DNA from 4 places in the Sorangium sp. So ce887 genome. Region 3 is predicted to be linked to each of the others. Evidence: predicted binding sites of a transcription regulator. Region 3 holds the regulator's gene; each other region holds the start of a gene.

Region 1 (7,344 bases), 4.3 Mb from region 3:
CGCCAAGCTCGGCCTCGGCTTCTGGTACGAGCTGCACTCGGGCTCCGCGTTCATCTCGCGGACCTTGGAGGGGGGGCCCGCCGAGCGCGCCGGGCTCCGCAAGGGCGACGAGGTGCTCGAGATCGCGGGGCGGCCTGTGCGACGCCTGTCGGTCGCCGCGATCCGGGGCGTGTTCGACGCCGCGCCGCGCGCCGGGCTCGTGCTCCTGGTCAAGCACACCACAGGCGCGACCGAGCGGCTCAGGGTCCACGAGGGACCCATCTATCCGCTGTTCGATCGCTTCTCTGCCGCCGAGTAAGGGAGCCAGCGCGCCGTGAAGATCCCGCCGTTCGGGCTCACCACCCTGGAGATCCGCGAAGAGCTCGCCCCCCTGCGGAATGACTTCTCGATCGCCGTCTGCCGCGCGAAGAACCCGTTCAACATCGGCGCCATCATCCGCGTCGCGCACTCCTTCCTGGTGCGGGAGATCTTCCTGATCGGGACCGAGCCCTATTACGAGCGCGCCTCGATGGGCATGCAGAAGTACGAGACCCTCGTCGAGTGCCCCGACGAGGCGGCCTTCCTGGAGGCGGCGCGCGGCCGCCCGCTCATCGGCGTCGAGCGCGATCACGCGCGGCGGACCCTCTGGGAGGCGCCGTTGCCCCACGGGCTCGTCTTCCTCTTCGGCAGCGAGGACGACGGGCTGCCGCCGGTGCTGCTCGACGCGTGCGAGGACGTGATCGCGATCCCCATGTACGGGATCAACCACTCGTACCCGGTGGCGATCGCCGCAGGCATGACCTTGTGCGAGTGGGCTCGGCGGCGCGATCCGCGCGGCGGCGTGAGCCGCGCCGGCGGCTGAGCCGCGCCGGCGGCTGAGCCGCGCCGGGAGGCTGAGCCGCGCCGGGAGGCTGAGCCGCGCCGCCGCGCGGTGTCCGCGCGGGGCGAGGGGCCGCTACTCGCGAAAGCGCTCGAAGACGAGGAGCTCGCCCAGGAGGTCGTGATCGAGCGTCCCGGCAGGGCGCATCCCGAGCTTCTCGATCACCCGGAGCGACGCGCGGTGCCAGGCCGGCGTGGTGGCGATCACGCGCCTCACGCTCGCCTGCTGCAGCGTCCAGCGCAGGACGGCGCGCGACCCCTCGGTCGCGTAGCCCTGTCCCTGGGACCTGCCCTCGACGCCGTAGCCGATCTCCACCGTCCCGGTCGCGTCGGGCCGGCCGTTCAGCACCACGCTGCCCACGACGACGCGCTCTTCTTGCCCGCGCGTCACCATCAGCCGCGTGCCCCACAGGAAGGCGTCCGGATCCTCGCGCAGCCGGTCGAGGGGTGAGCTGAAGGCGCGCTCGACGAGCGCGCGCCCGGGCCAGGCGTCGGGGAAGCGCGCGCCGGAGATCGCCTCAGCCTCGAGGCGATCTCCGCGGATGACCGCCTCGAGCAGGGGCAGCGAGACCGGGGTCAGATCTAGGCGCTCGGTAGTCAGGGTGCTCATCGCGAACCTACGCGGATCAGATCACGCGTCGCGGCCTGCCGGAAGTCGAAATGGCGAAGGGCCGACTTCCCCAGGAGGAAGCCGGCCCTCGCCCGCCGGGCTTAGCTGCCCGCGCCGCGATCAGAAGTCGTGGCCGTGGCCCGCGTGGGCCCCGCCGGCCGCCGCCTTCTCGTCCTTCGGCCGCTCGGCGATGAGCGCCTCGGTGGTGAGCATCAGGCTGGCGACGCTGGCCGCGTTCTGGAGCGCCGACCGGACGACCTTGACCGGATCGATGACGCCCATCTCGAGCAGATTGCCGTAACTGCCCGACGCCGCGTTGTAGCCGAACGAGTCCTTGCCCTCGCGCACCTTCTGCACGACGATCGAGCCCTCCTCGCCGGCGTTGGCCGAGATCTGGCGGAGGGGCTCCTCGATGGCGCGGCGGATGATGTTCACGCCGAACCGCTGCTCGTCGTTGACCTGGATCTTCTCGAGCGAGCTCTGCGCGCGGATGAGCGCCACGCCGCCGCCCGGGACGATGCCCTCCTCGACGGCCGCGCGGGTCGCGTGGAGCGCGTCCTCGACGCGGGCCTTCTTCTCCTTCATCTCGGTCTCGGTCGCAGCGCCGACCTTGACCACCGCGACGCCGCCCACGAGCTTCGCGAGCCGCTCCTGGAGCTTCTCGCGGTCGTAGTCGCTCGTGGTGTTCTCGATCTGGGCGCGGATCTCCTGCTGCCGGGCCTTGATCTTGTCCTTCTTGCCCTGGCCGCCGACGATCGTGGTGTTGTCCTTGTCGATGATGACCGTCTTGGCGCGGCCGAGATCGCTGATCGTGACGTTCTCGAGCTTGAGGCCGAGCTCCTCCGCGATCACCTGACCGTCCGTCAGGGTCGCGATGTCCTTCAGCATCTCCTTGCGGCGATCGCCGAAGCCCGGCGCCTTCACGGCCGCGCAGTGCAGCGTGCCGCGGAGCTTGTTCACGACGAGGGTCGCGAGCGCCTCGCCCTCGACGTCCTCGGCGATGATGAGGAGCTGCTTCTGGCTCTTGGCGATCGCCTCGAGCACGGGGAGCAGGTCCTTCATGTTGGAGATTTTCTTCTCCGAGATGAGGATGTAGGCGTCCTCGAGGTTCGCCTTCATGGCCTCGGGGTCGGTCACGAAGTACGGCGAGAGGTAGCCGCGGTCGAACTGCATGCCCTCGACCACGTCGAGGGTCGTGTCGGAGCTCTTGGCCTCCTCGACCGTGATCACGCCCTCCTTGCCGACCTTCTCCATGGCGTCGGCGAGGAGCTTGCCGATCGTCTCGTCGCCGTTCGCGCTGATCGTGCCGACCTGCGCGATCTCCTTCGCGTCCCTCGTCTGCTTGGCCGTGCTGTGGAGGTGCGCCACGATCGCCTCGACCGCCTTGTCGATGCCGCGCTTGATCTCCATCGGGTTGTGGCCGGCCGCGACGAGCTTGGAGCCCTCGCGGTAGATCGCCTGGGCGAGCACGGTCGCGGTGGTCGTCCCGTCGCCGGCGATGTCGCTCGTCTTCGAGGCGACCTCGCGGACCATCTGGGCGCCCATGTTCTCGAAGCGGTTCTCGAGCTCGATCTCCTTGGCGACCGTGACGCCGTCCTTGGTGACCGTCGGCGAGCCGAAGCTCTTCTCGATGACGACGTTGCGCCCCTTCGGGCCGAGGGTGACCTTGACCGCGTCGGCGAGGGCGTTGACGCCCGCGAGGATCATGCTGCGGGCGGACTCGTTGTAGATGATTTCTTTGGCTGCCATGGTGTCTCTCCTAAGTTCCTGCTGTCGCCCGCGTCACTTCTCGATCACGCCGAGGATGTCGTCCTCGCGGAGGATGAGGTGCTCCTCGCCGTCGATCTTCACCTCGGTGCCCGAGTACTTGCCGAAGAGGATGCGATCACCCTCCTTGACGTCGAGCTTCCGCACGGTACCGTCCTCGCCGACCTTGCCGTTGCCGACGGCGATGACCGTGCCCTCGATCGGCTTCTCCTTCGCCGTGTCCGGGATGTAGAGACCCCCCTTGGTCTTCTCTTCTTCCTTCACGCGCTGAACGATCACGCGGTCCTGGAGCGGTCGAATCTTCATCTTGCGAATCCTCCGGGGACGAGCGGCCGCGTCCCTCGAGACGGCAGGACCCAGACAGCCCGCCTGAGCTGCCGCAAGGTCCCATACGATTGCAGTCTGGGCACTTTGCTAGCACTCACCTCATGGGAGTGCTAGCGAGCGCGCGGAAGATAGCCACCCCCTCCGGGGTGTCAAGCGCGGGCCAGTCCGGCACTTTGCGGGCTGGCAGCCAGGCGCTGGGGTGGCTGTAAATGCTGAAGATCCCAAGGAAAGGTGCGGGGTGTGAGGCTGGGCTCGGTCAGGGCCATCGGCTAGAGTGAGCCTATGAGGGCGGAAATGCGGCAGCAGCGTGACGCGACGCCCTCACGGTCTCCAGCCCGATGGAGGCCGACAGGACGTGTCTGGTTGGCCTGAGCGCGCGGTGGCCCGGGTTACGTCGGTATCCAGGGCGCCCGCGCAGGTGAGGTGCCCCCGTGAGCCAAGCGATCTCTCTGTCCCCGAGCATGACCCGCTACTTCCAAGAGGTTGTGGACGAGGCGCTCCGAGTTCGGAACGTCACCGCGACCGAGGCGGCGTCGAGTTACCTGGTCAGTCTGCTTTGTGCTTTCGCTCACCCGGACGAGCACGCCGAGTCCGCCTTCAACCAACCCCTGACCTTTCTCCTGCGCGATGCCCTGGAGGCCTCCGGAGCCGAGCGCTTCCGCCGGCTGCGCAACCTCGGCGATGGCGTCCTCTATGTGGTCGGCTTCTTCGGCGGCCACATCGAGCTCAAGGGCGTCGATCGCGGCTATGTGGTCGGGGTCGGGTCGACCGCCTACCACCATGCCGCCGCTATGCTGCGCCTCAACGCGCGCGTCGGCCAGGGCCCGGATGTCCTTTCGGAGATGGCCGAGAAATTCGAGCGCTTCGTGAGCGTCTTGAACGATGTGGCCGACGGCACGCTCGCGTCCGGTGCTCGGGATGAGCGCTCGGTGCTCCGGCTGTACGAGCGCTGGGTCCGCACCGGCTCCAGCCGCCTCGCCGAGGAGCTCGGGGCGCGTGGGATCGTGCCGGGCCGTGGCACGGGCGGGCTCAACTGATGCCGGGCGCGACCTTCCCCGGTCGGATCCAGCAGCACCTCGCGCGCACCTACGCGCTCGACGACGCGCCCGCCGTCGACGATTTCATCCGGCCGACGGACGGAAGGGCGCGCGAAGCGCTGCTGATCCGGCACGCGGACGGGGACATCGAGGTGGCGCTGCACCTGCCCCGCCGCGCGATCACGCGGGGGCGAGAGGGGACGTTCGACGAGATCTGCCAGATCGTCGAGGGGGTGAGCCACTTCATCTATGTGGCCGAGCGGGCGCGCAGGGAGCTCCCGGCGACCCAGCTCGAGCTCGAGCTCCAGGCCGAGGTGGACAAGTACGTGCTGCTCGTCCACGGCGGTCTGGCCGAGGAGGTGGAGCCTCCCGGCCCGCCGCTCCGGCGCCGCCGCGAGGTCGCTCCACCGGGGCCCGCGTGCTTCGAGCCCGAGCGCGCCGCGCGGATCCGCGCCCACCTGTTCGAGCGCGTCACCTTCATGGATCCCCCGGGCACGGAGACCGGCGATCGCTACCGGATCGCGAACGATCTCGCGGCGCGGTTCGCGGGCCGGCTGGAGGCCCAGTTTGCCCGCCGCGGCCGGCACGCCGAGCTGTTCGCCGCGCTTCGACGCTTCTACGCGGCGGGGCAGACGGAAAAGATAGCCCTCGCGCGAGCCGCTTGATCGCGGCCGCGACCGGCGCTCGGGGTCGTCCTTGGGGGACGGCTCCGAGCGCCGGTCGTGGCCGCGCGGGCTCGTTCTCTCTTGACCGGTTCGCGCGCACGTACTCTCATCCGCATCCACGATGCCTTCCGCGAGCATGATGCCGCCCCGTGTGCTGGTGGCCGAAGACGAACCGGCGATGTTGAGCCTCGTTGCGCGTCACCTGAGGAACCTGGGTTTCTCCGTGATCGAGGCCTCCGAGGGCGACTCCGCCTGGGATCTCGCGCGCGAGCACCAGCCGGACCTGGTGATCCTCGACGTGATGATGCCCGGCATGAGCGGCTGGGAGATCTGCAAGCGGCTGAAGAGCGACACGTCCGACGGCCGGCCGTTCGCGAGCACCGGCGTCATCATGCTCACCGGGATCGGCGAGAACCTGAACGAGATGACGTCGCCGCTCTTCGCCGCGGACGCCTGGTTGAACAAGCCGTTCGACTTCGCGGATCTCGATGCGCGGGTGCGCGAGACGCTCGCGCGTTACGCGAAGCAGCTGCCCGAAGCGAACGGCAGCAAGGGCCAGCCGAGCGCAGCAGGCGAGGAGCGCGAGACGGATGCGCCGCGCGCGCAGCAACCGTCCGCCGCGCGCGCGACCGGGGCGAAGAAGTCGGCGGCGAACGGCGCTGCGACGAACAAGGTGGCCGCCAAGCCGCCGGCGAAGAAGCCGGCCGCGAAGCAAGCGGCGCCCAAGAAGGCCGCGGCGAAGAAGCCGGTCGCAGGGAAGAAGCCGGCCGCGAAGCAAGCGGCGTCCAAGAAGGCCGCGGCGAAGAAGCCGGCCGCGAGGCAAGCGGCGCCCAAGAAGGCCGCGGGGAAGAAGCCGGCCGCGAAGCAAGCGGCGTCCAAGAAGGCCGCGGCGAAGAAGCCGGCCGCGAGGCAAGCGGCGCCCAAGAAGGCCGCGGCGAAGAAGCCGGCCGCGGTGAAGAAGACAGCCGTCACGAAGGCGGCACCCAAGAAGAAGACGGCGAAGTAAGCCACCCTGGGCCGCGCCGTGCGCGCGCCCGGTCACGTCGTTCCCATAGAACGCACGCGTTCGCCTGCTGGCGCCAGGGCGCAGGGGATCCATCCGGTCGGAAATCGGAGGAAGAGCCCTCGCGCACTCCCGGGAGCGCGATCGATGCCGGAAGTCCGCTGAGCGCAGTGGCTGTCCTGCGCGGGAATGATCGGGGTTCGCCGCGCGTCATGCCCTCACGCGTCGCGCGCAGCCTCCCAGGAACTTTCGGGCGCCTGACCCATCAGCGGGTACAATGCTGCGACGTTTCCTCTTCGAGGGCCCCCGCGGGGGGCGTCCGGAGCGCTGAGCACCGTGAGCGACTCTCGCACGAAGCATCTCGACCGTATCCGCAGCGCCGCGCTTGCCGTCGAGCTGAGGCTCCGGTTCGGACGCGCGCTGCGCGCTCTGCCGACCGCGCTGACCCTCGCGCTGGCGCTCGCAGCCGGGACGCTGGCGGTCCACAAGGCGCTCCCCGCGCACCTGAGCGAGCCGCGTACGCGGCAGATCCTGCTCGGCGCGGGGCTGCTCGTGCTGGCCACCCTCGCGCTGGCGATGCTGCGCCGCCTGCCTCCCCGCGCCGGCACGATCGCCCTCGACCGGCACCACGGTCTTCACGACCGGCTGACCAACGCCCTCGCCTTCGAGAAGCTGCCCGCGGCGCAGCGGACCCCCCTGATGGAGGCGGCGATCGATGACGCCTGCGAGCACGCGGCAACGCTGCGCCCCGCCGGCGCCGCGCCGCTCGCGTTCCCGCGCGAGCTCTGGACCTCGGCCGCGGTAGGCCTCGGCGTGCTCGCGGTGGCGCTGCTCGAGGTGCGCATCCCGCGGAAGCAAGCGCCTGTCGCGCAGACCATCGACGCGCTCGCGATGTCGCCCGACGACCTCGAGCTCTTCAAGGACGCGGCGAAGGCGCTCGACCGGCAGGACCAGAGCCCGGAAATGAAGTCTGCGGTCGAGCGGTTCAACCAGCTCATCGAGGACATCGCCAACAAGCGCCTCGATCGGACCGAGGCGTTCCGCCGCATGGAGGCGCTCGAGCGCGAGCTCCTCAAG
Region 2 (7,344 bases), 5.3 Mb from region 3:
GATGCCCGTGCCCTTCTCGCGATCGACGAGCGGGCTCGGGAAGATGGGCACCGGGGCGCGGAAGATGGGGGTGAGCGCCGTCTTGCCGAAGAGGTGCCGATACCGCGGGTCCTCCGGGTGCGCCGTGACGCCGACGCAGGCGGCGAGCAGCTCCGGGCGCGTCGTGGCGATGATGAGCTGCTCGCCCGTCCCCTCCACCGCGAACGCGATGTCGTGGAACGCGCCGGACTGCTGGCGATCCTCGACCTCCGCCTGGGCCACGGCGGTCTGGAAATCGACGTCCCACATCGTGGGCGCGAAGACCGAGTAGAGATGGCCCTTCTCGTGCAGATCCAGGAACGACAGCTGCGCCGTCCTGCGGCAGTGATCATCGATGGTGGCGTACTCGTGCTGCCAGTCGACCGAGAGGCCCACCCGGCGGAAGAGCGCCTTGAAGACCTGCTCGTCCTCGCGCGTGACCTTGTGACAGAGCTCGATGAAGTTGGGCCGCGACACGATGCGCGGCGGCTCCTTCTTCATCGCCTCCGGCGACGCCTGCGGCAAGGTCAGGCCGCGCTCGTACGGCGTGCGCACGTCGGTGCGGACGTGGAAGTAGTTCTGCACGCGCCGCTCGGTGGGCAGGCCGTTGTCGTCCCAGCCCATCGGGTAGAAGATGTTGAAGCCGCGCATCCGGCGCTGGCGGACGACGACGTCCGTGTGCGTGTAGCTGAAGACGTGGCCGATGTGCAGCGAGCCCGAGGCGGTCGGCGGCGGCGTGTCGACGACGAAGGTCTCCTCGCGCGGACGCGACGGGTCGTATCGGTACGTCCCGTCGGCCTCCCACACGTCGGCCAGGCGCTGCTCGGCGACGGGCGAGTCGAAGTGCTTCGGGAGCGTCGCGGGATCGATGGTGCGGAACGTCTTCTTGGTCGTCACGTGGTCACCTGCAGAACAGACCCCGCAGGAACCGCCCGCGGGGGCGGCATCCTACGTCGTACCCCGGGTGCCGCTCAAGGCGCGCCGCGCCGCGGGGCGGCGATCCGCGAGCGCGTCCGCCCGAGGCCGGCGGCTCCGCCGTGGCGCCGTGGCGAGGCCGGCGGCGCGGTCGCGGAGGGGCCGGAGGCTCAGTCGTAGCGCTCGATGTGGACGTGCTTGCGGGGGACGCCGAGCTCGCCGCGGGCGAGCTCGCGAACGGACGAGACCATCCGATCGAGGCCGCAGATGAAGACGTGCGGGGCCGGATCGCCGCTCTTCTCCGCGAGCGCCCGGTAGAGCTCGGGCGCGTGCGCCTGCACGTAGCCGCGGCGGCCGGACCACGAAGGGCCGCCCCGCGAGAGCGTGATCTCGTAGCGGATCCGGTCGGATCCGCGCGCCAGCGCCTCGAGCTCGTCGCGGTAGATGGCGTCCTCCTCGAAGCGCGCGCCGAACAGGATCCACAGGTGGGGCGCGGCGAGCCCTGCGCGCAGGGAGGCGTGCAGCATGCTCCGGAGCGGCGTGATGCCGGTGCCCGTGGCGACGAACAAGGAGGGCGCGGAATCCCCGGGATCGCGGGTGAAGAGCCCGTGCGGGCCGATGGCGCGGAGCGTGGCGCCGGGCTCGAGCCGGTGCAGGTGCTCCGAGCCGGCCCCGCCCTCCACGAGCGTGACCGCGAGATCGAAGCGAGGCGAGCCGTCGGGAGCGGAGGCGATCGAGTAGGCGCGCTTCACCTCGCCGCCCGAGAGCGGGAGCACGAGGTTGACCCACTGTCCTGCCTCGAACAGGAACGACCTCCCGTCGGCGCGCTCGAACGAGAGCTCGCGCACGAAGGGGCTGAGAGGCCGGGCGGCGACGAGGCGGGCTTCGAACGGTTCGGCGTGGATCATGGTCGGGCCCGGCGAGGCTCAGGCTGCGGGAGCCGCGCCGGGTGGCGAGGTCTTACCGCAGCCTGCGCCTCGGCCCAATCACCATCGAAGCCGGGAGGGCGCCGCCGGAGGGCGCCATCGAGGGAATCCCGGGCCTCAGGTCCGGGACACCGCCGGAGGGCGGCCACGCCGCCGAGCGCGGCCGGGCCGGAAGCCCGGGGTCCGCGCTCCGGCGGGGGAGCCGGCGCGGGATCTACCGCTGCACGCCCATGCGGCGGCGCTGCGGGATGTTCACCGCCGGCCGGGAGCGATCCTGGCTGGGGAGCGCGCGCGGCGGGCGGATGTCCCGGTGCGCGGGCTTCGGCGCAGGGGGCTGCCCTCTCTGCGGCGGGCGCGGGTCGGGTGTCTTGGCCGAGCCCTGCGCGAGGTCGGAGACGGGGAGATGCGCGCGTCGTTGCATAGAATCCTCCAGTCGATCGGTCATCACCACATCAGGAAGAGCACCAAGGCTGAACGAAACCTTCGAAGAACCGGTTCTCATCTACCCTCCATTCATCGTACGACCCCGGACTGAAGACAGACCGACACCGCGACGGACGCCGGCTCTCTGAGCCTCTCCCCGGCCGCTCGACTGGCGCTCTCTCGACGCACCTCCGCCTCTCGTCGGGACGGGGCGGTCCGCCTCGCCGCACGCTCCCTGTCGAGAGGCCTCAGCGTCTCGACGTCAGGAGAGATGGCGAGTCGGCCCGTCGCGCCACGAACCTTCCGGCTCGGTGCTCCGAGCGCGCGGCCAGCGAGCGAGAGACAACCCCCAGGAGATCGCGGATCTCCTGGAGATCGACCTCCAGCGCATCAGGCTCGTTCGCTCGTCGGCCGCGCTCCGTCCTCATGAGCGCACGACGCGAGCTCGCGCGGGGTTCCGCGGGTCGCCGTCGTGGCGGCTCATGCGCGACAACACAAGGACGCCGTGCCACCCTGGGCAACAGGCGTTCAACCTTGACGGTCGCGCGACGGAGCGGTGGTTTCAGCCGGGAGTGCGCATGGTCGACGCGGGCTACGCGTCGAGAGGAACGCTAGCACTCGGCCGGGAGCATGCCCAGCAATTTTGTAAAGGAGGGCAGTTCGCGCGCTGGCCTCGCGCTGGCTTGCATCCTTTTGCCGCGGACACTGAGACATGGATATCGTTGAGCTGGAGACACGAGGCGCTCGTGCTCAGAACGCGACGCGCAGCCCCGCGCTCAGGGGGCCAGCTCCGGGCGACGCAGCGACGGCGCCCGGACCGACGAGGAGCCGCGCGACGACAGGCGCGCTCGACGCGGCGTCGCTCCGCACCCGCTTCTTGCCGATCACGTAGAGCGGCAGGCCGACGGCGACGCCGGCCACCCCGCCGGCCGCGGCGGCGATCGCCAGCTTGGACGCTTCGCTGCGCCCCGCGCTGCTGTCGTCGTAACTCGCGAAGACCAGCACCGCGCCGCCGAGGATGGCGGCGCCGCCGAGGCTCGCGAGGACGAGCCCCGAGATCGCCATGACAGGGCTGTTCCACTCCGTCGTTCGCTCCTCGAAATCGTCGAAGTCCCTCCGCGCCGCCGCGAGCTCCAGCTCGATCCGGCGCTGCGCGGCGCGCCGCTCGTCCTCGGAGCCGATCTCGTGGACGCGGCGCGCCTGGCTCTCCAGCGCCGCGATGCGCGCCTCGTGCGCAGCGGCGGTCTCCTCCCACGTGGCCCCCGGCCGGAGACCCGCCACGGCCGGCGCGACAGGAGGCGCGGGCGGCGGGGTCGAGACGCGCGCCGCGCCTTCCGCCGGCGGCTCCGCGGCGGCGGAAGGCGCGGGCGCCGCGGCGGCGAAGGCCAGCGCCCACGCGACGAGACGACAGCGCGCTGCGCGACCCTGGCGGTGCGCCGACGACACGCGCGAACGCACGAATCGGGACTGGACCGGTTCCATCGACGCAGCGTCATCGGTCGAACGAGCGGGGTCAAGGCGCGTCCCTCAGGCCCTTCCCGACCCGATCGAGACGTCCGCGCGCGACTCCCCCGCGGCCCCGAGCAGCCTGGTTCTTCGAGTTGCTCATTCCTCGCCGCGGCCCGAGCGGGCGAGCGGGGCACCAGGCCCCTAGGCCCCCAGGAACGAACGCCTCTCACGACGTCTTATAGGATGGACAACCCGGGGCGGCTGAGTATAGTGCACGTCGTTGCTAGCACTCACATCTCGCGAGTGCCAGAACCCCAAGCCAACGCCAGCATCCAGCCAGACGGCAGAGGCGCGCCCGAAGCTGTTCCCGGGGAGACCCGGGAGCCGAGGCACGAGCGTGCCGCCATGCACGACGCACGGGATGAAGTGACGTCAGGTCGTGACCGGTGGGTCACGCCAGGAGAAAACAAAATGAAAATCCGACCGCTCCAGGACCGTGTGATCGTTCGTCGCGTGCAGGAAGAGGAGAAGACCAAGGGTGGCCTCTTCATCCCGGACAGCGCCAAGGAGAAGCCGATGGAGGCCATCGTGCTCGCCGTGGGCAACGGGAAGACCCTCGAGGACGGCACCGTCCGCAAGCTCGATGTGAAGGAGGGCGACCGCGTCCTCTTCGGCAAGTACACGGGGAACGAGATCAAGATCGACGGCGAGCAGGCCCTCATCCTCCGTGAAGAAGACATCCTCGGCGTTATCGAGAGCTGATTCGGGCAAGACCGTTTCAAGGAGATTCGCACCATGGCAGCCAAAGAAATCATCTACAACGAGTCGGCCCGAAGCATGATCCTCGCGGGCGTCAACGCCCTCGCGGACGCGGTGAAGGTCACCCTCGGCCCCAAGGGCCGGAACGTCGTCATCGAGCGGAGCTTCGGCGCTCCCACGATCACCAAGGACGGCGTGACCGTCGCCAAGGAGATCGAGCTAGAGAACCGCTTCGAGAACATGGGCGCCCAGATGGTCCGCGAGGTCGCCTCGAAGACCAGCGACATCGCCGGCGACGGCACGACGACCGCGACCGTGCTCGCCCAGGCGATCTACCGCGAGGGCTCGAAGCTCGTCGCCGCGGGCCACAACCCGATGGAGATCAAGCGCGGCATCGACAAGGCCGTCGAGGCCGTCGTGGCGCACCTCAAGGGCGCCGCCAAGTCGACCCAGGACGCGAAGGAGATCGCGCAGGTCGGCACCATCAGCGCCAACGGCGATCTCACCATCGGCAAGCTCCTCGCGGACGCGATGGAGAAGGTCGGCAAGGAGGGCGTGATCACGGTCGAGGAGGCGAAGAGCCTCGAGACGACGCTCGATGTCGTCGAGGGCATGCAGTTCGACCGCGGCTACCTCTCGCCCTACTTCGTGACCGACCCCGAGGCCATGAAGTGCACGATGGAGGACGCGTATGTCCTCATCTCGGAGAAGAAGATCTCCAACATGAAGGACATCCTGCCGGTGCTCGAGGCGATCGCCAAGAGCCAGAAGCAGCTCCTCATCATCGCGGAGGACATCGAGGGCGAGGCGCTCGCGACGCTCGTCGTCAACAAGCTCCGCGGCACGCTCCACTGCGCCGCCGTCAAGGCCCCCGGCTTCGGCGACCGCCGCAAGGAGATGCTCAAGGACATCGCGGTGCTCACGGACGGCCAGGTGATCGCGGAGGAGCTCGGGCTCAAGCTCGAGAACGTCACGCTCAGCGACCTCGGCCGCGTGAAGACCGTGATCATCGACAAGGACAACACGACGCTCGTCGGCGGCGAGGGCAAGAAGGACAAGATCAAGGCCCGCCTGACGGAGATGCGCGGGCAGATCGAGAACTCGACGAGCGACTACGACCGCGAGAAGCTCCAGGAGCGCCTGGCGAAGCTCGTCGGCGGCGTGGCGGTGGTCAAGGTCGGCGCCGCGACCGAGACCGAGATGAAGGAGAAGAAGGCCCGCGTCGAGGACGCGCTCCACGCGACCCGCGCGGCCGTCGAGGAGGGCATCGTCGCCGGCGGCGGCGTCGCGCTCATCCGGGCCCAGGCCGCCCTCGAGAAGCTCCAGGTGAGCGACGAGCAGCGGACCGGCGTGAACATCATCCGCCGCTCCATCGAGGAGCCCCTCCGCCAGATCGCCGCCAACGCCGGCGAAGAGGGCTCGATCGTGGTGCAGAAGGTCCGCGACGGGAAGGGCTCGTTCGGATACAACGCCGCGACCGGCGAGTACGGCGACCTGATCGCGATGGGCGTCATCGACCCCGCGAAGGTCGTCCGCTCGGCGCTCCAGAACGCGGCGAGCGTCGCGAGCCTGATGCTGACGACCGAGGCGCTCATCGCCGAGCGTCCGAAGGACGAGAAGTCGTCCGGCGCCGGTGGTGGCCACGCGGGCCACGGCCACGGCGACTTCTAGTCTCCTGAGGGCGCGCGCCGGGCGATGAGCCCGCGCGCGCCGCCGGGAGGAGCGTGAGGGCCGGTCTCCCGGGCGGGAGACCGGCTCTTCGCTTTTTGTGGCCGGGAAGCGCCCGGCCGGGCGCGCTCACTCCTGGCCGCTCTCCGCCACCGGCGGCCGGCCGCGGCGCCGCCTCCCCTCCCCCGCCGGCCGCGCGTCCGCGGCCACGCGGAGCAGCTCCTGGAAGTGCCGCTCCACCGGGCCCAGGTCGATGCCGTCCATGAACGAGGTGAACGCGAAGTAGGGCAGCAGCGTCTGCCATGCGCGCAGCCAGGCCGGGAGGTAGCGCGGCCGCTCCAGCACGCCGGCGGCGCGCAGCTCGGCCAGCACCGCGATGTCGTCGAGCGCGATCCGGCCGCACACGAGCAGCTCCACCTCGTCGCGCAGCCCGCCGCGCAGGACCGCGGCCAGGAAGGCGTAGACCTCGAGCAGGCCGGCCAGGTAGCAGGCGTCCTTGGTGAAGGGCGCGCCGCCCTCGACGAGCCCGCCGCGGCAGACGCGCTGGGCGTCGAAGTAGGCGTCGCGGCGCTCGGCGCCGCGCTCGCGCAGGTGGCGGTAGAGGTCGAGGAAGCTCGCGCCCTGCTCGGCCATGTCCACGAGCCGCACCCGCTCGGCGAGCCGGGTGAGGCGGCCGATGGAGAGCGAGCGGCTGTACAGCTCGGCGAAGATGGCGAGCCCCTCCTGGGTGCGCGTGGTGCGGGGGCCGCCCGAGCGCAGGAACGAGCACCGCGGCTGCGCCGCGCCGTTGTGCGCGGTGAGCGCGTGCGTCTCGACCTCGTGGTGCCACAGCCCCTCGGCCTCCCAGGACGCGAAGGTGGCCTCCGGGCGGATGCGGATCCGGCTCATGCCGGCCACCACCTTGGCGGTGATGCGCGGGTCGAGGGTGACCTCGATGTCGAGCGGCGGCCGGCGCGCGGCCACGCGGGCGGCGAGCATGTCCCGGAGCGCGCCGGCGTCGAGCGGCTCCTCCTCGGGATCGCTGGCCTCGTCCCAGCCGTGGACGCGCAGGCGCTCGGTGAGGTGCTCGGCGAGGTCGATGTTCCTGAGGGCGCCCCCGAAGAACGGCGAGCGCGCGCCGCCGTAGAGCGCCCGCGACCGCGCCGAGAACTCGCGGGTGCCCGCCGCCTCGAGCAGCTCCGCGGCC
Region 3 (7,344 bases):
CTCCTCGAACTCGATGATCTTCCCGCAGCTGACGCAGATCAGGTGGTCGTGGTGCGCGCTGGCGTCGTCCGCCAGCTCGTAACGGCTGAGGCCGTCGCCGAACCGGCGCTCCGAGGCCACGCCGCACTCCGCGAGCAGCTTGAGCGTCCGGTAGACCGTCGCGTACCCGATGCCTCGGTCGTGCGCGCGCACTTCCGTGAGCAGGTCCTCGATGGTCATGTGCGGCGCGCCCGAGAAGAAGGTGTCGACGATCAGCCGGCGTTGCGCCGTCGACCTCAGCCCCTTCTTGGCCATGTACGCCTGGAGGCGGGCGCGCAGCCGGTCGAGGGCAACTTTGTCGACGTGGGTCACGCTGTCCCCCTCACTCGCGATGACGGCCATGACGAGTTTATCCCGTTCGCGGCGAACCGCGTCAAGGCCGGCGACCGCGCCTGCTCGGCGCGACTGGGCAGCCCCCCTGTCGCTACTCGCCGACCTGCGCCATGTAGCTGACCTGCGCGGCCGAGCCTCCCAAGGGGCTCAGCAGCGTGACGGGCGGCGCCACCATCCCGGCCGCCGACGTGTTGTCGATGACGACGTAGTAGAGGCCCGGGCGCAGCGCATAGCGGCGCGTCTCGATGATCCCGGGCTGGAGAGGGCCGCCCGCCTGCACCGGGCCGGGCGGGGGACCGAGCGGCTTGCCGGTCTGATAGGCCTCGCGCCAGGCGTCGCCCGTCAGCTTGTCGACGATCATGATGTCCACGGGGGCGCCCTGCACGCTCACCTTGAGGTAGAGCGCCTGGTCCGAGTCGGCGACCTCGAACGGTCCGAGGTAGTCGCGCTGGTGCGCGTGCACCTCGACGCTCTCGTTCGCGAACGTGTAGCGCTCGTCGTCCTCCACCTCGAACGGGTGGTGCGGCCGCTGGGGCGGCATGAGGATCCCCAGCGTGAAGTCCTTCCCGGTCTCCTCGTTGTAGAGGACGGTGAACCCGCGGGTCATCTCGCCCGCGACGATCTGGTTGCCGATCAGGTTGGCGATCCCTCCGAACGGCGCGACGTTCGCCATCACGTCGATGACAGGGTTCTCGACGTAGCCGAGCTGGAAGCTCGGGCCCTGAACGATCCGGTTCAGCCGTCCCCACACGTAGACGTCGTCGCCCGCGATCTGGAAGTCGGGCCGGTACTCGACGGACGTCGTGAGGGAGAAGCCCACGCGCTTGGCCGGCTGCATGTAGCCGTACCCCGTGCCGGCGATGTGCACGGTGACCGTCTGGGCCGAGTCGTTGACGTCGTACGAGCACTGCATCGGGAAAAACCGCCCCATGGCCGACGATCGGTCCTGCAGGCGCAGCGAGACCCCGCTCTTCAGCATCTCGGGGCAGATCTTGCTGGCGCCGAAGTTCGAGAACAGAAACCAGCGGAGGCCGGGGCTCGCGTTCACGGGGCCGCTGATGCAGGGGCAGCCGACGAACGTGAACGACAGGGCGACGACGGCGAGCGTCAGCGCGGCAGACGCGGTGGACGCGCGGGGGGACGGGGAGCTTCGTGCGGGCACGCGGGCTAACATAGCGGGTCGACCTCGGGGCGAGAGCGGGTTTGCGCCGGGGAGGACCGCCCGTCCCGCCTCAGCGCACGAGATGCCATTGGACGCCGGGAGTGACCTCGAGATGCAGGTGGTTTTTGTGCGCCCGGTCGTAGTTGGGGGTGAGGATCGACGTGAAGATGTGCTGATCCGCGGCCTCGCACACGATGGAGCGCAGCTCTCGCGCCGTCGTGTCCGCGGGAGGGCTGCTCGTCGCACCCCTGCCGGCCACCCCGGGCTTCCCGGTCGCCCTGGCGCCCTCGCCGCACACAGGTGCGCCGCGCCTGCCGACGAAATCGCGCTCGACGTCGAGCCACGCCTCCGCGAACCCGTCGCCCACGCGCTTCTTGACGAACCGGTAGGGGTCGATGGCGAGCCCGCCCGGGTGCCTCGTGGCCAGCTTGCCCTCGGGCCACATCCTCGACGGAGGTCGCCAGGCCGAGAACATCAGCACCTCGACGATGTCGTGCACGCGCAGGATCCGGCTGAAGTCCGAGAGCGCGAGCGCGAGGCGGCAGTCGAAGACGTCGTTCGGGTTGTCCGCGCGCCGGTGGGTCGGCAGCGCCGTCCGGTAGAGGACCCCGCCGACCCCCTGCATCAGCCGCACCGGCGCGAGCACCCCCGGCGCGCGCGGCACCGGCTCGAACGCGATCTTCCGCCGCGCGAGCGCCGCGCGGCACTGCTCCGCGCTCATGGCCGCGTAGCGCGCCGACGGGTGCTTCGCCCAGTCCTGATGGAACCGCACCTTCGGCTTGCCCTGCGCGCTCGTCGCGGCGGCGAGCGGGCCGAGCGCGAGGGCGAGCGCGGCGGCGGTGGCGGCGTGACGTACGGACGGCATCGTTGCGGGGTCGGCCTCGCGCGGGCAGGCGAAGCGCCCGCTGGAAGGAAGGAGGCGGAAGGCTGGAGGCGTCCGCCGGTGGCGCGGGGCGCCGCAGGATTGCGCGCGGCGGCTGCGCCCATCCTACCGCGCCATTTGACCGGGCCGCGCGATCGCCTCAAAATAGCTCGCATGCGCATCCGTGGGCCCGGCGCCTCCTCGCGCCTCTTGACGTATGGGAGCGAAGGCCCGGCCCGCACGGCTTCCCGGTTCGGGCGGTCCCTGGGCCAGGTAGCCACAGCAGCGCACGCATGCGCCGCCAGCAGTTGACATGGGAGATTTTTCCAATCGCGCTCGAAAGATCCTTTTCGCGGCGGTCACCGAGTTCATCGCGACGGGCGACCCCGTAGGCAGCAGGACGCTTGCGCGGAAGTACGGGCTCGATCTCTCGGCGGCCTCGATCCGCAACGTGCTCGCGGACCTCGAGGAGGCCGGCTACCTCCACCAGCCGCACACCTCTGCAGGGAGGATCCCGACCGACCGCGCGCTCCGGTTGTTCATCGACGCGCTCGTCGAGCTTCGGTCGGTCTCCCCCGAGCAGCAGGCCGAGCTCAGCGCCAGGTTCACCGAGATCTACACGGTGGCGAGCGATCCGCTCCGCGAGACAGGGCGTTACCTCTCGGAGCTGTCCGGCGCCGCGGCGGTCGTCGCGGCGCCGCGGGCGGAGATCCGCGCCCTCTCCCAGCTGCGCTTCATCTCGACGAAGCCGGGGCAGCTGCTTGCCGTGCTCGTCTTCGCCGACGGCTCGGTCGAGAACCGCTTCCTCTCGATCGGCGAGTCGATCAACGAAGGGGAGCTCAACCGGATCCACAACCTGCTCGCCGACGTCATCGAGGGGCGCACGCTGGGCGAGATCCGGGACCTCTTCGCGCGCCGCCTCGCCGATGAGCGCCTCCAGATCGACGCGCTGAGGCGCCGCGCCTTCGAGCTCGGCAGCCAGGCGACGGCCGACGTGACGCGGCGGAGCCAGGTCGTCATCGAGGGGCAGAACCGCCTGATCGATCTGCCCGAGTACGCGGACGTCGACCGGCTCAGGAAGCTGATGAGGGCGCTCGAGGAGCGCGAGGAGCTCGTCGATCTGCTCGACCGCACCCTCGCCGCCGGCGCGGGCGAGGTCACCGTCTTCGTGGGCAGCGAGGCGGGCGACCTGGGCGGCGGCCAGCTCAGCCTCGTCGCCGCGCCGTACATGGAGAACGGGCGCGTCGCCGGGACCGTGGGCGTGCTCGGTCCGACGCGGATGGACTACGCGAAGGTGATGCCGCTCGTCGACGCCACCGCCGCGGCCATGAGCGAGGCGCGCGGCAAGGTCAAGTAGCGCCCTTCCGGCGCGCCTCGCGGAGCCGCTCGAGCACCTCGTCGAAGTCGGGGGGCGGCGGCGCCTGGAACCGCATCGGCCGGTCGTCTGCAGGGTGATCGAAGCCGAGCTCGGCCGCGTGGAGCATCAGCCGCGGGGCAAGGATCTTCGGCGCGCGGTAGTCCCGCACGTAGACCGTCTCGCCGACGAGCGGGTGTCCAGCCTCGGCGAGGTGGATGCGGATCTGGTGCGTGCGCCCCGTCTCGAGGCGGCAGGCGACCAGCGTCACGCCCGCGGCGCCGGTCCCGTCCTGCGGCCCCCGGAGCGTCTCGATCGGCTCCACGTGCGTCACCGCGAGCTGCCCCTCGCGCCGTCCTCCTCTCGCCGAGCCGCGCAGCCCGTCGCCCCGATCCTCGATGAGGTAGCTGCGGTAGGTGCCGCGCGGGACGGCGCCGTGCGCGAGCGCCAGGTACTGCCGGTGCATCGCGCGGACGCGGAGCTGCTGTGCGAGGTGCTTCTTCGCGGCGAGCGTCCGCGCGAAGACGAGCACCCCGCTCGTCCCCTTGTCGAGGCGCTGCACCACGCCGAGCGGCGCCCGTCCGCGCAGGCGGTCGCGCCGGGCCAGCACCTCCCGCACGAGCGCGTCGAGCGTCGCGGCCTGCTCCGCGGGGTCCTCGTCGCCGTAGGGGATGGTGCTCACCCCGGCGGGCTTGTTCACCACCACGACGCTCGCGTCCGCGTAGATCACGAGCTCGCTCTCGAGCTTGCGCCGCCGCACCGTCTCGGGCCGCGGCGCGTGCAGGCGGACCTCGATCGGCTCCCCGCGGAGCACCCGCCGCCGGGCGCTCGTCGCCACCGCGTTCCCGACCAGCACCTTGCCGGTCTCGATCAGCCGGCGCGCGTCGGACCACGAGACCGAGGCCAGCGTCCGGACGGCCCCGTCGAGAGGCCGCCGATCCAGCTCTGCCGGCACCGTCCAGCGGCCATCCTGTGGGGGTCGGACCGGGGCGGTCGAGTCGGCGCCGATCGGTTCGGCGTCCTGGATCTGGGGCGGCGGAGCGGGAGCGGTGGGTCGGAGCGGGCGCATGGAGAGCTCGTTGGGGGGCGCCTCGGCTCCGCCCACCGGCGTGGGGCCGGCCTCTACCGGCGCGGAAAACGCACATCCGCGGGGCTCGCGAGGCGAAAGACACCGCGAATGTTGACACATCGCGCGACGGGGGCCGAAGATATCCGAGCCGTCATCGCTTTCTCGCCATCTGAGAGGAGACCCGTTCGTGGCCAGCACCCTTCTCGCCGTAGACGACAGCGTGACCATGCGCAAAGTGCTCGAAATCACCTTTGCGGGTCAGGATTTCCGCGTCGTGACGGCGAGCAGCGCCGACGCTGCGCTGCAGAAGCTCAAGAGCGATAAACCCGACCTGGTGATCGCCGACATCACGCTCGAGCCGAAGAACGGCTACGAGCTGTGCAAGGCGATCAAGCAGGCCTCACCGGCGACGCCCGTCCTGATCCTGTCGTCCAAGCAGAACCCGTTCGATCCCGCGAAGGGCTCGAGCGTGCAAGCCGACGACCACATGGACAAGCCGTTCGACACCCAGCAGATGATCGACAAGGTCAAGAAGCTGCTGGCGTCGCGCGGCGAGGCGAAGCCCGCCGCCGCCGCGGCTCCTGCGGCGGCGACGCCTGCGCCCGCGCGCACGCCCGCCGCGGCGCAGCCAGCCGCAGCGGCGCAGCCCGCCGCCGCGGCCACGAGCCCGCTCCAGCGCGCGAAGACCCTCATCTACACGCCGAACGCGCCCGCCACCAGCGCCGCGCCGGCCCAGGCCTCGGTCAAGACGGCGCCGGGCGGTGCGGGGAGCGTGCCGGTCACGACGACGATGGCGTTCTCGCCGACGCCGGTGTCCGGCGTGCCGAAGACGGCGTCCGGGCCCGCGGCGGTGGCCGCCACCGCCTCGGCGCAGGTCAACGGCCAGATGGCGAGCAAGCTCGAGGGCCTCGGGCTCACGTCCGAGCAGGTGGAGGCCGTGATGGCGCTGTCCCGCGACGTCGTGGAGCGCGTCGTCTGGGAGGTCGTGCCCGTCCTCGCCGAGACGATCATCAAAGAAGAGATCGCGCGCCTGACGAAGTAGCCGCGCGCCGCGGCCGCCGCGCGGCCGCGCGGCGCGGGAGCATGCGACCGCTGCTTTGCCCGGCGACGTAGAGTTGCTACGTCAGGGCCGCGCCTCGTTCCGCGTTCGGCGCAGCCATGAACGACACGCACGACAAGAGCAGCGGTGCGCCCGCGGACGGCGGCGACGAGACGGTCGAGCTCGACGCCGACGAGGTGCGCCTCGTGCCCCAGGGCAACCCGCTCCGCTGGCGCGGCGCTGCTGTGTCCGCCGCGGGCTCCCTCCTCGCGTTCGTCGTGATGGCGCTCGCGCCTCAGCTTCGCTGGGGGGTCCCGCTCGGCGCGCTCGGGATCGCCGTCGCGGCGCTCGGCTTGCTCGACTTGCTCGGCACGTTCGACGACCCGCCCGAGCGCGTCGCCGCGCGCGTCGGGATCCGCGACCTCCTCGGTCCGCTCGCGCTGCTCGGGGGCGGGCTCGTCGCGTTCTTCGTTCTCATCACGCTCAGCGTGGCGGGCTACCTCTCGCCGAGCTCCCTCTCGCGGGACGGCGCGCCCACGCTGCTCTCGCTGGCGGCGTCCGCCGTCGCCGTCCCTGCCGCGTTCCTCACGGCTGTGGTCGGCGCGTTCCGGCTCGGCGAGCGCCTCGGCCCCTGCCGCGTCGACGAGGCGGGCGCCCCGCGCCCCCTGATCCGGCGGCATGGCTTCTGGCTCGTCGCCCTCGTCACGCTGCTCTACCTGCCCATGCTCGGGAGCCACTCGCTCACCGACCCGTGGGAGACGCACTACGGCGAGGTCGCGCGCGAGATCCTGGCCAGGAACGACTGGATCTCCCTCTGGTGGGCGCAGGACGGCTGGTTCTGGTCGAAGCCGGTGCTCGGCTTCTGGATGCAGGCGCTCGCGATGGCGGCCTTCGGCGTCCGCTACGGGTCGGGAGAGATGCTCTCGGCGGTCGCCGAGGGGCGAACACCGTGGCCCGAATGGGCGGTCCGGCTGCCCATCTTCGCGCTCACGCTCATCGCCGTTTACCTCCTCTACAAGGCCATCGCGCGGATCTTCGGCCGCCGCGCCGGGCTGCTCGCGGGGGTCGTCCTCACCACGATGCCGCAGTGGTTCATGGTCTCCCACCAGACCATGACCGACATGCCCTTCGTCGCGACGATGGCCGCGGCCATGGCGCTCCTCCTGCTCGGCATCCACACCGACGAGGCGGAGGAGGCGCGCGTCTACGAGGTCGATCTCGGCGTGCTCAAGGTGGGCCTCTCGGTCTACCACCTCGTGCTCGGGGCGATCCTCGCCTGCGCGCTGCCGCAGGTCCTCTACCTGCTCTCGCGTCACGTCGAGATCCACACGGCGCCCTTCGGCCTGCGCCTCCACGGCGACGTCTTCAGCTCCGGCTCACCGGGCAACTGCGGGCTCCCCGGCAACGAGGCCTGCCGGTCGGTGCTGCCCGTGCTCCCCGGCCTGCAGCCGGTGCTCCAGGCGGTCATCTGGGCGCAGACGCTCGC
Region 4 (7,344 bases), 3.9 Mb from region 3:
TCAACCGCCGAGGTCATCGCCGGCGATCTCCCGGGCCCAGGGCGCCTCGCCGGTCCGCCCCCGGCGCGCGCCTCCCCCCCCCGGCGTTACGGGCCGCGCCACGCATCGCTCCAGGCTAGGTCGTTCTATGTCCACACCTCGGCGCCGTCGGACGGCGAGATGCCTTGTGGACAAAGCCGGTTATTGGTAGCTTTTATTAATGATTACAAATATTTATAAGTGAGCGTGAGCGTGCGCGCCCCGGCTGGAACGCTGCCCGGATCATGGCATGTCGCGCCTTGCGCGATCGCCGAGCGAGGATAAGTTGAAGTCTCGACACGCGGGCTGAACCAGCCGCCGGTTGAGCGGGGTTCTCCCGAATTCACGCACCGCCGCTTCAGGCCATCTCGCCGGTGGACCTCGGCGGCGCGGCAGGGGCTCGTCCGGGCGCAGGGCGCGGGCCGCTCCGGCCGGCTTTCGGCTCTCGTGGGAGCCTCCGTTCCCTCTCGACAGGAGGAATGCCGCCATGATGCTTGCCTTCGACCTCGATCGCGACGACGCCCCGCAGCAGCGCGGCCCCGCTCCGGCGGACGGACCGGGCTGCTGCGGCGAGGCAGCGGATTACCGTGCTCAGCGGATCCTGTACGCCGCGCGCGGCTGGATCGCGGAGCAGGACGGCATCACCACGGACGGGCGCTCGCTCATCCTGCTGCACGCCCAGAGGACGCCGCCGGAGCGGCGCGAGGCGCTCGTGCGCTGCTTCGAGCGCGTGCTCCTGCACGCCCCCCGACCGGAGCTCCCTGCGCTCGCCGCGTCGCTGCGCCAGGCGGGCCTCGCGGTGGACGAGGGGCTCTCGGTGATGGGCGCCCCGGCCGGCGAGGTGCGCGCCGCCGTGCAGGGGCTCGACCGGTTTCGCTCCTTTCCCGCGGGCCTCCGCGTGTCCCGGGTGTCGCCGGACGACGATGACGTCACGATCCGGTCGATCCAGGAGCTCCAGGCCGAGAGCGGCCACGCGCCGCTCCCGGGCTGGACCCTGCGCGGCGGCGAGGGGCGTTCCTTGACCCTCGCGCTGCGCGACGGCAGGGGCGCGCTGATCGGCTGCACCACCCTGTGCGTCCTGACGCGGCCAGACGCCGCCGAGGACGGCGGGCATCGAGCGCTCTCCCAGTTCGGGCAGCTCGGGCTGATGGGCGCCCCGCCGCTCTGGATCTCCGATGTGGGCGAGGCGCCCTCGTGGACGGGCATGCCGATCTGCACCTGCCTGCGCGAGGAGTACCGCGGTCGCGGGCTCGGGGCCCCGCTCCAGGCCTTGGCGCTCCAGCAGGGGCACGATCGCTTCGGGATCCGGTGGTTCTACGCGCTCGTCCGGGCCGGCGACGAGATCGCGAAGCGCATGAACGCGCGCTGCGGCCTCACCCCGCACCGGGCCGAAGGGTTCCTCGTCGCGTCAGCGGGCCCCTCCGAGAAGGGCCGGCGGCCCGCGGCGGCTCAGGCTGCCCAGCGAGAGGCTGGCAAGAAAAAACGACGAGAAAGTAGCGATCCCAGCGGGAATCGAACCCGCGTTACCGGCGTGAGAGGCCGATGTCCTAACCGCTAGACGATGGGACCTTGTTCTGTCGAGAAGGTCGACAGCAGAGCTGATCGACCTGGCTGGGGGACAAGGATTCGAACCTTGATAGCAAGAGCCAGAATCTTGCGTCCTGCCGTTAGACGATCCCCCAAGGGGTCAGCGCCGTGTTCATCAGCGCCACGGGCCGCGGAATCTACTCGGGCTGTCTGGTATGTCAAGCGATCAAAACCGGGCCCGCCCCAGAAAAAGTCCCCGGGCCGAAAATCCCCGGTGTTTCGCGCTGTTTGCCCCGCCCCTGCCGCCCCCGTCTCCATCGCGCCGCCCTCTGTCGGCTCGTCGCGCTCATCGCGCGCATCGCGCGCATCGTAACCGGCGGCCAAGCTGCCAACAAATTCCGCTTACACCACCCTCTTGCCATTGACCTGGCTCGCCTCCCGCTGCATGGCTCCACGGTGGCGGGTGGCGGACGGTGCCCGCGAGATCGCGCGGGTCCGGTCGCCCACTCCAGGGTCTCCAGCTTTACGGCGTGTGGGCGCCGGCCGCGGAAAAGTCGCGACTGTCTGCTACGCGCCCTTGACGCGCCGGGCGACTGATTTACCTTCGGCCGCGGTTTAGCCACCGGCCTAGGAGAGTGCCAAGCGACTGTGATCCTGGGCACTTAGCTCTCGTCGTGTGGGCGGAAGGCCCCTGCGGGGGGGCGATCGGGACCTCCGGCGAGCCGATGGTCAGTCAACCAGCCGAGGACGAGGGAGCCACCATGAAAATCAGGCCGCTGCAGGATCGGATTGTCGTCAAGCGTGTCGAGAGCGAGACGAAGACCAAGGGGGGCATCATCATCCCCGATGCCGCGAAGGAGAAGCCGATCGAGGGGCGCGTCGTTGCCGTGGGCAACGGCAAGGTCCTGAAGGACGGAAAGGTTCGGCCGCTCGAGGTGAAGGTCGGCGACAAGGTGCTGTTCGGCAAGTACAGCGGCACCGAGGTGAAGCTCGACGGCGAGGAGCACGTGCTCCTCCGCGAGGACGACGTGCTCGCCGTGACCGAGGCCGCTTCCGCCGCGAAGTGATCCGGATCCAGGGCAACCGAACGCAAGCGTTGCAGATGCGGCCGTGCGCGGCCGAGCGTTGCAGATGCGGCCGTACGCGGCCGCGAGGGGATTGAGAGATGGCTGCGAAGCAGATTGTGTATAGCCGCGGCGCCCGCGCCGCGATCCTGAAGGGCGTGAACACGCTCGCCGATGCGGTCAAGGTGACCCTCGGGCCCAAGGGCCGGAACGTCGTCATCGAGAAGAGCTGGGGCTCGCCGGTCGTCACGAAGGACGGCGTCACGGTCGCGAAGGAGATCGAGCTCGCCGGGAAGCTCGAGAACATGGGCGCCCAGATGGTGCGCGAGGTCGCCTCGAAGACCAGCGACAAGGCGGGCGACGGCACGACGACGGCGACGGTGCTGGCCCAGGCGATCTACGGCGAGGGCCTCAAGCTCGTCGAGGCCGGGCACAACCCGATGGACCTGAAGCGCGGCATCGACGCGGCCGTCGCGAAGGTCATCGAGGCCGTGCAGCAGGTCGCCAAGCCGACCAAGGACAAGGACCAGATCGCCCAGGTCGCCACCGTCAGCGCGAACGGCGACACGGAGATCGGCCAGATCCTCGCCGACGCCATGGAGAAGGTCGGCAAGGAGGGCGTGATCACGGTCGAGGAGAACAAGCGCATGACGACGGAGCTCGAGACCGTCGACGGCATGCAGTTCGACCGCGGCTACCTCTCGCCCTACTTCGTGACCGATCCCGAGAAGATGACGGCGATCCTCACGAACCCGCTCATCCTCGTCCACGAGAAGAAGATCTCGTCCATGGCCGACCTCCTGCCGCTCCTCGAGCAGGTGGTGAAGCAGGGGCGCGAGCTGCTCATCCTCTCCGAGGACGTCGAGGGCGAGGCGCTCGCCACGCTCGTCGTGAACAAGCTGCGCGGCACGATCAAGGTCGCCGCCGTGAAGGCGCCCGGCTTCGGCGATCGCCGCAAGGAGATGCTGAAGGACATCGCGATCCTCACGGGCGCGACCGCGTTCATGGAGGACCTCGGCCAGAAGCTCGAGAGCGCCACCGTGCGCGACCTCGGGACGGCCAAGCGGGTCGAGATCGACAAGGACAACACGGTCATCGTCGACGGCCAGGGCGAGAAGACCGCGATCAAGGGCCGCATCGAGGCGATCCGCAAGCAGATCGCGGACACGTCGAGCGACTACGATCGCGAGAAGCTCCAGGAGCGGCTCGCGAAGCTCGCCGGCGGCGTCGCGGTGGTGAAGGTCGGCGCGGCGACCGAGACGGAGATGAAGGAGAAGAAGGCGCGCGTCGAGGACGCGCTGCACGCGACCCGCGCGGCCGTCGAGGAGGGCATCGTGGTCGGCGGCGGCGTGGCCCTGCTCCGGGCGGCCTCTGCCCTGGAGGCGCTCAAGTTCAACGACGAGCGCGACGTCGGCGTGCGGCTCGTGCGCCGCGCCCTCGAGGCGCCGCTCCGCCAGATCGCCCAGAACGCTGGCGTCGACGGGTCGGTGGTCGCGGAGAAGGTCCGGTCGGGCGCGCCCACGTTCGGCTACAACGCCGCGACCGACAAGTACGAGGACCTGCTCGCCGGCGGCGTCATCGACCCGGCGAAGGTCGTGCGGCACGCGCTCTCCAACGCGGCCAGCGTCGCGGGGCTGATGCTCACGACCGAGGCCCTCGTCGCCGACAAGCCCAAGAAGGAGAAGGCCGCGGCCGGCGGGGCCCCCGGCGGCGGCATGGGCGGCATGGGCGGCATGGGCGGCATGGGCGGCATGGGCGGCATGGGCGGCATGGGCGACTTCGACATGGGTTGATCGCCTGTCCGGCCGCGCTCGGGCTGTCGCCGCTCTCCGGCGGCGTCGGCCCCGGGCGCGCCGCTCCCGACGAAGCGGGCCGAGGGGTCCTCCAAAGCATGCTGGCTTGGAGGGCCCCTCGCGCTTTGTGAGGGCGAGAGCTTTTGCCTGGGTTTTTGACCGGCGGTCACGCTGGGCGCTAGACTCTCGGGCAATGTCGGAGTCGTCGTTTGCCCGCTATGGCCGCGCGTACGCGCCGGGCGACGTGCTCTTCCGCGAGGGCGACCCCGGCGATGTCATGTTCGTCCTCCAGACCGGCGCTGTGCGGATCACCAAATCGGTCGAGGGCGAGGACAAGGTGCTCGCCGTGCTCGGGCCCGGCGAGTTCGTCGGCGAGATGGCGATCCTGAACGGCAAGCCGCGGATCGCGACGGCCACCGTCAGCGAGCCGTCCCGCTGCCTCGTGGTCGAGGCGCGCAAGCTAGAGGTCATGCTGCAGCGGGACGCCGAGATCGCGTTCCGGCTGATCAAGAAGCTCGCGAAGCGGCTCGACGCGGCGGACGCGCTCGTGGAGATCCTCATGCACCGGGACCCGAAGGCGCGGGTGATGCTCGCGCTCGCGCGCCACGCCGAGGCGTTCGGGGAGGAGACGCCGGAAGGGATACGCCTCCGCGCCACCCCCGCGGACATCGCGCGCGAGGTCGACGTCGAGCAAGGAATGGTGGACGAGGTCATGGCGCGGCTCCGCCGGCTGAAGCTCCTCTCGGACGGGCCGCCTGCGCACGCGGCGATCATGGTGACCGACATGCGGCGATTCCGGGATTTTATAGAATTCCTGGAGACGCCACAGAAGTTCGGCGGAGAGAGCTGAGCCAGTGGAGCTGCGCGTCATCGGCTGCCACGGCGGAGAGACTCCCAGGCATCGCACGTGCGCGTTCGTCGTGGACGACGTCCTCGCGATCGACGCGGGCTCGCTGACGAGCGGGCTCGAGGTGAAGGAGCAGGCGCGGATCGAGGCGTGCCTCGTGAGCCATGCGCACCTCGATCACATCCGCGATCTGGCCACGATCGCGGACAACCGTTGCCAGCTCGGGTGCCCGCCGCTCGTGATCGCGGGCACGCGCGAGACGCTGCGCACGCTCAAGAAGCACTTCTTCAACAACGTGCTGTGGCCCGATTTCGCGGTGATCCCGACGCCCGCGCAGCCGACCATCCAGTACCTCGAGCTCAAGCCGGAGCGCCCCACGATGGTCGCCGGGCGGCTCGTGCGCGCGGTCCAGGTGACGCACACGATCGACGCGTCGGCGTTCGTGATCGAGGGGAGCGGCGGCGCGATCGCGTACAGCGGCGACACCGGGCCGACCGAGCGGCTCTGGGAGGTGTTGAACCAGCAGCAGAACCTCCGCGCGCTGCTCATGGAGGTCAGCTTCCCCGACCGGGAGCAGCGGCTCGCGACCGTGAGCGGCCACCACACGCCGCAGACGCTCGCCGTCGAGCTCCAGAAATTCCACGCGCCGAAGGATCTGCCGACGATGCTCTACCACATCAAGCCGGTCTTCCAGGCCGAGGTGGAGCGGGAGTGCGCCGCGCTGAAGGGGCTGAACCTCGAGGTCCTTCAGCTCATGGATCACTTCGTCCTGTAACCGGCGCGTCGGTGAGAGGCCGTGCCGAGCTGCCCGGCCCGAGGAGCCCCTCGGTCGTCGCGCAGCGCGGGAACCCCGCCGGGCTCGCCTGAGCAGGCATCGACCCCTCCACGGGGCAACCAGCGCTGCCGCGTGACCGGGGACGAGCCGCGGGGCTAGCGGCTCTCCTGGGTGGGCTCGTCGGTGAAGGCGCGCTTGCCGTCGGGGACCTCTTCGACGCGGGCGAGGACGACCGTGATGTTGTCGGTGCCGCCGAAGTAGTTCGCCCGATCGATGAGCGCCTTGCACGCCGCGTCCAGCGAGCCGCTCGACATCACGAGCTCGAGGATCTGATCGTCGCTCACCATCCCGGACAGGCCGTCCGAGCAGAGGAGGTACACGTCACCGTGGCGCGTCTCGTCCGTCACGAGATCGACGAGGACGTCCTCGCGGATGCCGAGCGCGCGCGTGATGACGTTCGCGGGCAGCTGCCGGACCTCCTCCTCGGTCATCCACGGCGCCATGTGCGCCGCGTCGCTGACGAGCGAGTGATCGCGGGTGAGCTGCGTGATCTGGCTGTCGCGCAGGCGATAGCAGCGGCTGTCGCCCACGTGGCCCACCGTCACGTGCTCGGCGTCCTTGGAGAACATCGCCGCCACGATCGTCGTGCCCATGCCGAAGTCGGCGAGCGTCTTCAGCGAGCGATCGAAGATTCGCCGGTTCGCCAGCCTGAGGCCGGTGACGACGTAGTTCTCCTCCTCGGTGAGGTTCGGATCGGCAGGGAACGGCCAGGTGGCGTCCCTCCCGACCGTCACGGACAGGAAGTCCGAGAGGGTGCTCACGGCAAGCTGGCTCGCGACGTCGCCCGAGCGGTGTCCGCCCATGCCATCCGCCACGGCCACGACACGGTACTCCTCGCTGACGAGGAGGTTGTCCTCATTGTGGTCCCGGAGGAGCCCGGTATCCGTCATCCCGGCAAACCGGGTCCGCAACATGGGCAGAGAGTAGACGCGGAGCAGGGGGGCAGCGCAAGTTCAAGGCGAGGGCAAAGCTGAAATCCTGGGCCGGATCTCCCAGAGCAGCCGGTTCACGCCGGCAAGAAGCGGCCGGCGAGGGGGCGGCGGCCCCGCCCGGAGGCGTCCGCTCGCCGGACGCACTTTGCTCTTGAAAGATGAAAGGGGACGTGGGGTTCCCCGCCGCGTGGCGCCTACCGGAGCGGCGGGCGCGAGCGACGGGCGCGCGCGCTCAGAGCCAGCTCTCGCCGATCGCGAGCCCGATCGAAGCCGCGATCGTCTCGGCGGCGCGCACGCCGCACGCCTGCGCCTCCTCGAAGAGCGCCAT

The links. The regulator HrcA, encoded in region 3, represses chaperone genes, less so after heat shock. The targets are predictions, from matches to a motif close to GNTAGCACTCNCCNNNGGNGAGTGCTANC.
Region 1: the regulator HrcA is predicted to act here: its motif matches at 3,649-3,677, upstream of groES (co-chaperone GroES).
Region 2: the regulator HrcA is predicted to act here: its motif matches at 4,014-4,042, upstream of groES (co-chaperone GroES).
Region 4: the regulator HrcA is predicted to act here: its motif matches at 2,160-2,188, upstream of groES (co-chaperone GroES).

Annotation. Positions count from the first base shown of each region.
Region 1 is NZ_CP150354.1:8,426,905-8,434,248, reverse strand. Features, by position in the region: gene WMF36_RS31335 (PDZ domain-containing protein) at 1-298, shown strand, start outside; gene WMF36_RS31330 (TrmH family RNA methyltransferase) at 314-841, shown strand; gene WMF36_RS31325 (GNAT family N-acetyltransferase) at 935-1,468, opposite strand; gene groL (chaperonin GroEL) at 1,589-3,217, opposite strand; gene groES (co-chaperone GroES) at 3,251-3,541, opposite strand; gene WMF36_RS31310 (hypothetical protein) at 3,994-4,599, shown strand; gene WMF36_RS31305 (hypothetical protein) at 4,599-5,264, shown strand; gene WMF36_RS31300 (response regulator transcription factor) at 5,386-6,270, shown strand; gene WMF36_RS31295 (hypothetical protein) at 6,604-7,344, shown strand, end outside.
Region 2 is NZ_CP150354.1:7,410,375-7,417,718, forward strand. Features, by position in the region: gene valS (valine--tRNA ligase) at 1-915, opposite strand, end outside; gene WMF36_RS27395 (ferredoxin--NADP reductase) at 1,104-1,841, opposite strand; gene WMF36_RS27400 (hypothetical protein) at 2,074-2,280, opposite strand; gene WMF36_RS27405 (hypothetical protein) at 3,033-3,740, opposite strand; gene groES (co-chaperone GroES) at 4,203-4,493, shown strand; gene groL (chaperonin GroEL) at 4,527-6,161, shown strand; gene WMF36_RS27420 (flavohemoglobin expression-modulating QEGLA motif protein) at 6,288-7,344, opposite strand, start outside.
Region 3 is NZ_CP150354.1:12,272-19,615, forward strand. Features, by position in the region: gene WMF36_RS00035 (Fur family transcriptional regulator) at 1-381, opposite strand, end outside; gene WMF36_RS00040 (hypothetical protein) at 464-1,534, opposite strand; gene WMF36_RS00045 (hypothetical protein) at 1,605-2,399, opposite strand; gene hrcA (heat-inducible transcriptional repressor HrcA) at 2,710-3,753, shown strand; gene WMF36_RS00055 (RluA family pseudouridine synthase) at 3,746-4,819, opposite strand; gene WMF36_RS00060 (response regulator transcription factor) at 5,007-5,861, shown strand; gene WMF36_RS00065 (ArnT family glycosyltransferase) at 5,978-7,344, shown strand, end outside.
Region 4 is NZ_CP150354.1:3,910,593-3,917,936, forward strand. Features, by position in the region: gene WMF36_RS14575 (hypothetical protein) at 610-1,224, opposite strand; tRNA gene WMF36_RS14580 (tRNA-Glu) at 1,516-1,587, opposite strand; tRNA gene WMF36_RS14585 (tRNA-Gln) at 1,627-1,700, opposite strand; gene groES (co-chaperone GroES) at 2,307-2,612, shown strand; gene groL (chaperonin GroEL) at 2,711-4,402, shown strand; gene WMF36_RS14600 (Crp/Fnr family transcriptional regulator) at 4,596-5,252, shown strand; gene WMF36_RS14605 (MBL fold metallo-hydrolase) at 5,257-6,024, shown strand; gene WMF36_RS14610 (PP2C family protein-serine/threonine phosphatase) at 6,180-6,998, opposite strand; gene WMF36_RS14615 (FAD-dependent oxidoreductase) at 7,249-7,344, opposite strand, start outside.